One region of the Pseudacidovorax sp. 1753 genome, then DNA from elsewhere that is predicted to be linked to it. Evidence: predicted binding sites of a transcription regulator. Region 1 holds the regulator's gene; the other holds the start of a gene.
What was found. Region 1 encodes sigma-54, which starts transcription at its own class of promoters, with help from an activator protein. Its sites were predicted from a motif close to TGGCANGNAANCTGCTTT; they were not measured.
Positions count from the first base shown of each region.

Region 2: ABIC63_RS07060 (TorF family putative porin) is a predicted target of sigma-54. The motif match lies at 2,329-2,346, and genes of this name have one in related genera.

Region 1 is NZ_JBEPKY010000011.1:237,923-242,493, forward strand. It holds gene ABIC63_RS15895 (PIN domain-containing protein) at 1-324, opposite strand, end outside; gene ABIC63_RS15900 (THUMP domain-containing class I SAM-dependent RNA methyltransferase) at 356-1,627, opposite strand; gene ABIC63_RS15905 (RNA polymerase factor sigma-54) at 1,728-3,320, opposite strand; gene lptB (LPS export ABC transporter ATP-binding protein) at 3,403-4,179, opposite strand; gene lptA (lipopolysaccharide transport periplasmic protein LptA) at 4,176-4,571, opposite strand, start outside.
Region 2 is NZ_JBEPKY010000004.1:277,089-281,659, forward strand. It holds gene ABIC63_RS07050 (molybdopterin cofactor-binding domain-containing protein) at 1-636, shown strand, start outside; gene ABIC63_RS07055 (YifB family Mg chelatase-like AAA ATPase) at 648-2,186, opposite strand; gene ABIC63_RS07060 (TorF family putative porin) at 2,394-3,251, shown strand; gene glnK (P-II family nitrogen regulator) at 3,322-3,660, shown strand; gene ABIC63_RS07070 (ammonium transporter) at 3,697-4,571, shown strand, end outside.

The DNA of each region.
Region 1 (4,571 bases):
CGCAGGCGGCTGCAGCTGCGCATGCCGGTCGAAACAGGCCAGCACGTCGTCCACCGACAGGCCGTAGAAGGCCCGCCGCGGCGCGATCTGCGGATAGTCCAGCACGCGGGCCAGCTCGACACGCATCGGGGCCGTCGCCAGCCACCGGTGCTGGCCGGCCTCCAGCGCCGCACGCAGCGGCCTGGCGGCAGCATCGTCGAAGACGAAGAGGTCGAGCACGATGTTGGTGTCGATGACCACGGCGGTCACTTCGGGTTGCGCAGCGGCATCCACCTCGGCACCGCCCGCAGCCGACGAGACCGGCCCGCCCATGTCCGCCGCCATGCGGCTCACCGCGCGCGTCCCTGACGCGGCGTCATGCCGCTGGCGCCGTGCGCGCCGAACCCGCCACCATGTCGAAGCGCAGCAGCCGGCATTCGATGGGGCCGTTCCACATCGGCACGCGGCGCGACTCCTTCAGGCGCATGCGCTGCGGCAGCTTCATGTCGGGCGTGAGCACCCAGGCCGTCCAGCCCGCGAAATTGCGCTTCCAGTGCGTGGCCAGTTGCGGGAAGAAGTCATCGCCGCCGTCGGCGCCCGATTCGGTCTGCGCCACCTCGCGCCCGCCCGGCCCGCGCCGCCCCGCGTTGGCGCCGGCGACGCCGCCCACGGCGATGCGCTCGCCATACGGCGGGTTGAGCAGGATCACGCCGCCGCCCTCGACCGGGGGCATGCGCTGCAGCGCGTCACCGCCGCGCAGTTGCAGCCGGTCGGCCACGCCGGCGCGCTCGGCATTGCGCTGCGCGAAGTCGACCATGCGGTGCGACACGTCGCTGCCAAAGACCCGCACCGAGCCCGCAGCGCGCGCGTCGGCGGGAGCCAGCGCCTCCTCGCGCATCGCGCGCCAGAGTTCGGCGCGGTGCAGCAGCAGCGCCTCGAAGCCGAAGCGCCGCGAGGCACCGGCCGGCACGCCGGCGGCCAGGAGCGCGGCCTCGATGGGAATGGTGCCGCTGCCACAGCAGGGGTCGTACAGCGGCTGCTCGGAAACCACACCGGTTTCCGGATCCCACCAGCCGCTGGCGGCCAGCATGGCCGCGGCCAGGGTCTCCTTGAGCGGAGCGTCGCCCTTGTCCACGCGCCAGCCGCGCTTGAACAGCGGCTCGCCGCTGGTGTCGATGTAGAGCGTGACCTCTTCGGCTGTCAGGTGGGCGAAGACGCGCACATCGGGAAAGCGCGTCTCCACGCTGGGCCGCACGCCGCCGGCGCGGGCGCGGAAGCGGTCGGCGATGGCGTCCTTGATCTTGAGCGTGGCGAAGTTGAGGCTCTGGAGCGGGCTGCCCTGCGCCGTGAGCTCGACCTTGAAGGTCTGGCGCGGCTGGAACCACATCTCCCAGGCGATGCCCGAGGCGGCTTCGTACAGGTCGGCCTCGCTGCGATAGGGCCGGTGCGCCAGCTGCACCAGCACCCGCTGCGCCAGCCGGCTCTTGAGGTTGAGCGCCTGCACGTCGCGCCAGGCGCCCATCACCCGCACACCGCCGCGCAGCACCCGCAGGTCGTCGCCGCTGCGGCCAGTGATGGCATGCACCTCGGCGGCCAGGAGGTCTTCCACGCCGGCGGCGCAGGGCAGAAAAAGGATCAGTTCGTTCACGGCTTCGTCGTCCGAAAAAATGAGGTGGCCGGCCACCGCGATTCGCCGGCACGCCGATCGGAAGCCCCGGCCCGCGTGCAGGCCAGGAACAAGGCGGCTCCTAGAGCGCCTTGCGCAGGTTGGCCGGCGCGATGCGCAGCGCCTCACGGTACTTGGCCACCGTGCGGCGGGCGCATTCGATGCCCTGCTCCTTGAGCATGTCCGAGATCTGGCTGTCCGACAGCGGCTTCTTGACGTTCTCCGAGCCGACGAACTGCTTGATCAGCGCCCGCACGGCCGTGCTGGACGCATTGCCGCCGGTCTCGGTGCCCAGGGCAGAGCCGAAGAAGTACTTCAGCTCCACCGTACCGAAGGGCGTGGACATGTACTTGGCGGTGGTCACCCGGCTGATGGTCGACTCGTGCAGGCCCAGTTCGTCGGCGATCTCGCGCAGCACCAGCGGGCGCATGGCCAGCTCGCCGTGGATGAAGAAGTTCTTCTGCCGCTCCACGATGGCGTTGGACACGCGCAGGATGGTGTCGAAGCGCTGCTGGATGTTCTTGATGAACCAGCGCGCCTCCTGCAACCGCTGGCTCAGGGCCTGGCTGCCCTCGCCCTTGTGCGACTTGAGCGCGCCGGCATAGATGTCGTGCACGCGCAGCCGCGGCATCACGTCGGGGTTGAGCTGCACGCGGAACTTGATGTTGCTGCCGCGCCCGCTGCGGGTGACGATGACGTCGGGCACGATCACGTGCCGCTCCACATCGACGAAGCGCCGCCCGGGCTTGGGCTCCAGCCGCGCGATCAGTTGCGACGCCTGGCGCACCAGGTCCTCGTTGCTGCGGGTGAGCACGGCCAGGCGCTTGAAGTCGCGCTTGGCCAGAAGGTCCATGGGCTGCTTGCAGATGGCCAGGGCGACCTTGCGGACCTGGTCTTCCTCGTCGCTGTCGTCCGCGTCGGCGCCGGCGCGCAGCTGGATGGCCAGGCATTCGCCCAGGTCGCGCGCGCCCACGCCCAGCGGGTCCAGGCTCTGCAGCAGGCCCAGCGCCACCTGGAAGTGGTGGATCAGCTCGTCGAACTCGTCGTTGTCGTCGCCGGCCAGGGCCGAGGCCAGGGCCGGGAGCGAATCCTCCAGGTAGCCGTCGTCGTTGAGCGATTCGATCAGGAAGCGCAGCGCGGCCGAGTCCTCGGGCGTGAGGCGCAGCGACAGCGCCTGGCGGTGCAGGTGGGCCTGCAGCGACTCCTGGCTGCGCGCCAGCTCGGTGGCGTCGGCGCGCTCGTCGTCGTCCTGGCTGCTGCTGTTGTTGCGCGCCGGGGCGTCGCCGCCCCATTCGCTGTCGTCGGGCGAGAACTCCACGGTGCCGTCGCCGTCCCAGTCGGGCTCGGCGTCGACGCTCTCGGTGGCGGGCGCGTCGGCCTCTGCCACGGCGGTGTCGCTGCTGCTGCTCGACGTGCTGCTGGCGCTGGCCGTGGCGGCGTAGTCGGTGCCGTCCTCGCGCTCGTCGCGGGGCACGGGGGCGTCGGCCGCCTCCAGGCCGAACTCCTCGCGCGGCGCCTCCTCGGCCAGACGCTCCAGGAAGGGGTTGTCGTCGAGCATCTGCTCGACCTCCTGGCTCAGCTCCAGCGTCGAGAGCTGCAGCAGCCGGATCGACTGCTGCAGCTGCGGCGTGAGCGCCAGATGCTGCGAGACGCGCAGCGACAGGCCCTGCTTCATGGACGGCCTCCCACGGTGTGCGCGGCCACGGGCAGGATGGGAGGGGCGCCGGAAGGACGGAACGCGGAAACAGGCACCCTGGCTACATCCGGAAGTGTTCGCCCAGGTACACGCGGCGCACCTCGGCGTTGTCGACGATCTCGGAGGGCGTGCCCTGCGCCAGCACCTGGCCGTCGCTGATGATGAAGGCGTGGTCGCAGATGCCCAGCGTCTCGCGCACGTTGTGGTCGGTAATCAGCACGCCGATGCCGCGCTCCTTGAGGAAGCTGATGATCCGCTGGATCTCGATCACGGCGATGGGGTCGATGCCGGCGAAGGGCTCGTCCAGCAGGATGAAGCGCGGCTGCGTGGCCAGCGCGCGGGCGATCTCCACGCGACGCCGCTCGCCGCCCGACAGCGCCAGCGCCGGCGAGTCGCGCAGGTGGTCGACGCGCAGGTCGGCCAGCAGCTCGGACAGGCGCTGCTCGATGCGATCGCGCGAGAGGGGCGCCATGCGACCGCGGGCGTCGGGCTCCTCCTGCAGCTCGAGCACGGCGCGCACGTTCTCCTGCACCGTCAGCTTGCGGAAGATCGACGCCTCCTGCGGCAGGTACGACAGGCCCATGCGCGCCCGGCGGTGGATGGGCATGTGCTCCACGGCCTCGCCGTCGATGCTGATCTGGCCAGCATCGGCCCGCACCAGGCCGACGATCATGTAGAAGGACGTGGTCTTGCCGGCGCCGTTGGGGCCCAGCAGGCCGACGACCTCGCCCTTCTGCACGTCGAGCGAGACGTTCTTGACCACCTTGCGGCTGCCGTAGCTCTTCTGCAGGCCACGCGCCTGCAGCCGGCTGCCGCCCGCCGGCACCGCGACGCTCACCGGCTGCCCCCGTTCTGGCCCGACAGCGAGCCGCTCTGGCGCAGCGGCGCGCCGGTGCGCGGGCCGGGGGCCGGCACCTGCGTGGGCTCGGTGCTGCGCGGCGACAGGATGGCCCGCACGCGGCCGCCCGGCTGCTGGGTGCCGCCCGGCGGCGGCGGGGCGCCATTGACGGTGAAGGTGTCGTTGGTCTGGTTGTAGGTGATCAGCGGGCCGGAGGTCTCGTCGGTGACGGTGGTGCCGGTCAGCCGGCGCATGACGGCGCGACGGATGAACTTGACGGTGTCGGCGCGGCCGTCGTACTCGATGACCTCGCCCTCGCCCTCGATCCACTCGTCGTTGCCGCCATCGCGGCGCTGCTTGAAGTAGCCGCGCTGGCCCGGGTCGGCGGTGAC
Region 2 (4,571 bases), on a different contig from region 1:
CTGATCGACGGCTGGGAGGCGCCGGCCCTCACGGCCCGCTCCACCAACGCCGTGCCCTGGGATGCGGACAGCCTCTACGCCTACCTGCGCCACGGCCATTCGCCGCGGCACGGCATCGCGGGCGGGCCCATGGCCGAGGTCGTCCACGGGCTGCAGGAGCTGCCCGACACCGACGTGCGTGCCATGGCCACCTACCTGGCCAGCTTCAACCCGGCGCCCGCGGCCGATCCGCAGGCCATCGCCACGCAGGCGGTGCAGCGTGCCGCGGCCGGGCAGGGTGCGTTGCTGGGCGCGCCCCAGCGCATGTTCGAGTCGGCCTGCGCCGCCTGCCACCACGACGGCGACGGCCCCACGCTGCTGGGCGCCAACGTGCCGCTGGCCCTCAACAGCCAGCTCACCAGCACCCGGCCCGACAACCTGATCCGCACCATCCTCGACGGCGTGCGCACGCCGCCCACGCGGGACATCGGCTTCATGCCCGCCTTCCGCGACGCGCTGGACGATGCGCAGGTCGCCGAACTGGCGGGCTACATGCGCGCCCGCTTCGCCCCGCAGGCGCCGGCCTGGGCCGACCTGCCCGCGCAGGTGGCGCGGGTGCGGGCGGCGCCGGGGCATGGCGCGCCGGCCGGGCACTGACGCCGGCCGGATCAGGGCGCCGCGCTCAGCGTGCGCCGGTATTGCATCGCCTCGCCCACGTGCAGGGCGCCGATGGTCTCGGCACCTGCCAGGTCGGCGATGGTGCGGGCCACCCGCAAGGCGCGGTGCGTGGCCCGTGCGCTCCAGCCCAGGCGCGTGGCCGCCTTCTGCAGGAAGGCGAGGGCGGCGGCATCGGCGCCGGCATGGGCATCAAGCGCCTGGCCGGCCAGGGCCTGGTTGGCACTGCCCTGGCGCTGCAGCGCGATGGCGCGCGCCGCGGCCACGCGTTCGCGTACGGCGGCGCTCGACTCGCCGGCGGGGGCGCCCAGCAGCTCCCGCGGGTCGATGGCCTGCACGTCCACATGCAGGTCGATGCGGTCCAGCAGCGGGCCGCTGATGCGCGCCTGGTAGCGCGCCACCTGGTCGGGCGAGCAGCGGCAGGCATGTAGGCGCGAGCCCAGATGGCCGCAGGGACAGGGGTTCATCGCCGCCACCAGCTGGAAGCGCGCCGGGAATTGCGCCCGCCGCGCGGCGCGCACGATGGAGATGGTGCCGCTCTCCAGCGGCTCGCGCAGCGCTTCCAGGGCCGCGCGGGGGAATTCGGGCAGTTCGTCCAGGAAGAGCACGCCATGGTGCGCCAGCGAGATCTCGCCCGGCCTTGGCGGCGAGCCGCCCCCCACCAGCGCCACCGCGCTGGCCGTGTGATGCGGGCTGGCCACCACCCGCTGCATGAAGCGCTGCGGGTCGAAGCGACCGGCCAGGCTGGCGATGGCGGCGCTCTCCAGCGCCTCCTGCACGTCCATCGGTGGCAGCAGGCCGGCCAGCCGCTGCGCCAGCATCGACTTGCCGGCGCCGGGTGGGCCGACCATCAGCAGGCTGTGGCCGCCGGCGGCCGCGATCTCCAGCGCGCGGCGAGCGGCGGCCTGGCCCTTCACGTCCGCCAGGTCCGGTCCGTCGGGCGCATGACCGGCCAGCTCTGGCGGAACCATGCGCACCCAGCCCGGGCCGTCTTCCACCTGCGCCAGCGTGTCGGGCGGCAGGAAGGGGCGCACCACATCGAGCAGGTGCGCCGCGCCATAGACCGCGGCGCCGGGGACCAGCGCGGCCTCCCGCGCGCTGGCCAGTGGCAGCACCAGGACGGGGCGTGGCGACGGGCCCTCGGCCGCCAGCGCGGTGGCCAGGGCGCCGCGCACGGGGCGCAGGTCACCCGAAAGCGACAGCTCACCCGCGAATTCGTGGCCCGCGAGTCGCGCCCCATCGATCTGCCCGCTCGCCGCGAGGATGCCCAGTGCGATGGGCAGGTCGAAGCGGCCGGAATCCTTCGGCAGGTCGGCCGGCGCCAGGTTCACCGTGATGCGGCGGTCGTGCGGAAAGGCCAGCCCCGAGTTCTGGATGGCGGAGCGGACCCGCTCGCGGGCCTCCTTGACCTCCACATCGGCCAATCCGACCAGCGTGAAGCTGGGCAGGCCATTGGCCAGATGCACCTCGACGGTGACTGGCGCCGATTCAAGCGCCACCAAAGCGCGCGTCTGCACCAAAGAAAGGCTCATCGCTCATCTTCTCCCTGATTTGGTGCGTTGCACCGATCCTGTTTCATGCATTGAACAGGAGCCCGGCCCCTGCATGAAGCGCTCGCGAATTTTTCTTGTGGGGGTGTGGAGCACTTCACATGCGTAGGACGCGGCTGTCTTTTGGCACGCTCCCTGCTTTGAGGGGAACTCCAACGAACACCACTTGCGAGGAGTTACCCGATGAAGATCCGTCCGGCCACGATCAAGACGGCAACGATTGCCTTCTGCCTGGCTGCTGCCGCCGGTGCGGCCAGCGCCCAGACGGCGCCCGCCGCTGCCCCCGAGGCCTCGCCCATCACTGCCAACATCTCGCTGACCACCAACTACAAGTTCCGGGGCCAGGACCAGGACGTCATCGGCAACAACGGCTACTACAAGACCAAGGCCCTCAAGCCCGCCATCCAGGGCGGCTTTGACTACGCCCACGAAAGCGGCTTCTACGTCGGCAACTGGAACTCCAGCGTCAACTGGCTCGCCGGCAATTCCATCGAGAGCGACATCTACGGCGGCTACAAGTTCAAGGCCGGCCCCTTCGACCTCGACTTCGGTGCCCTGACCTACATCTACCCGGGCAACCGCAACGGCAACACCACCGAGCTGTACGGCGCCGCCACCTGGAGCGACGACGCCATCGGCTCGTTCACCGTCAAGTACTCCAGCACCGTCTCCAAGGACTACTTCGGCTTCGCCAGCAACCGCACCACGGGCTGGAAGGGCCGCGGCACCGGCTATCTGAACGTGTCGTACAGCAAGGCCGTGCTGCCCAACCTGACGCTCAAGGCCGCCGTGGGCTACACGCACCTGTCCAGCGACATCCGCCGCAACACGCCCTACAAGAGCTACGTCGACTACAACGTGGGTGCCACCTACGACTTCGGTGGCGGCCTGAGCCTGACGGGCGCCATCGTGGGTGCCAACAAGAAGGATGCCTACCAGGCCACCACCGCCGTCTACGACTACAGCGCCATCGGCCTGGGCACCTTCACCTACAGCGAGTCGCCCAACAAGGCACGCTTCATCGCCACGCTGACCAAGACCTTCTGAGGTCGCGCCAGCCAGCCGACAGGTGGGCGCGGCGGCTGCCGCGCCCGGTTCATCCCAGAGGAGAGAAATCGTGAAGCTGATCACAGCCATCATCAAACCCTTCAAGCTCGACGAGGTGCGCGAGGCCCTTTCCGCCATCGGCGTGCAGGGCATCACCGTGACCGAGGTGAAGGGCTTCGGCCGCCAGAAGGGCCACACCGAGCTCTACCGCGGTGCCGAATACGTCGTCGACTTCCTGCCCAAGGTCAAGATCGAGGCGGCGGTTGCCGACGAGCTGGTCGACCGCGTCATCGAGGCCGTGGAAAGCGCTGCGCGCACCGGCAAGATCGGCGACGGCAAGATCTTCGTGTTCAACCTGGAGCAGGTCGTCCGCATCCGCACGGGTGAGACCGGCCGCGAGGCGCTCTAAACCGACGCAGCAGAAGAAGGCACAAGAAAGACCAAGATGAAGAAGTTCCTTGTATCCCTGGCGCTCGGCCTGAGCGTCCTTACGGCTGGCGTGTCCAGCTTCGCGCAGGCGCCCGCCGCCAGCACCGAGGCCCCGGCGGCGTCCGCGCCGGCCGCCGCTGCGCCTGCAGCCGCCGCTCCGGCCGCGCCCGCCGCCGCAGCACCCGCTGCAGCACCGGCCGATGCCGCCGCTGCTGCCGCACCTGCTCCCAAGATCGACAAGGGCGACGTGGCCTGGATGCTGGTGTCCACGCTGCTCGTGATCCTGATGACCGTCCCCGGCCTGGCCCTGTTCTACGGCGGCCTGGTGCGCAGCAAGAACATGCTCAGCGTGCTGATGCAGGTGTTCGTCACCTTCTCGCTGATCGTCGTGCTGTGGTGCATCTATGGCTACAGCCTGGCCTTCACCGAGGGCAACGCCTTCATCGGCGGCTTCGACCGGCTGTTCATGAAGGGCATCTTCGACCCGGCCACCGGCGCCTTCGCGCCCGGCGCGACCTTCAGCAAGGGCGTCTACATCCCCGAGCTGCTGTTCGCCGCCTTCCAGGCCACCTTCGCCGGCATCACCTGCTGCCTGATCGTGGGTGCCTTCGCCGAGCGTGCCAAGTTCTCCGGCGTGCTGGTGTTCATGGTGATCTGGTTCACCTTCAGCTACACCCCGCTGGCCCACATGGTCTGGTTCTGGATGGGTCCGGACGCCTACACCGCCGCCGACGTGGTGGACGCCACCAACGCCAAGGCCGGCCTGATCTGGCAATGGGGCGCGCTCGACTTCGCGGGCGGCACCGTGGTGCACATCAACGCCGCCGTCGCCGGTCTGGTGGGTGCCTACGTGATCGGCAAGCGCATCGGCTTCGGCAAGGAAGCCTTCAC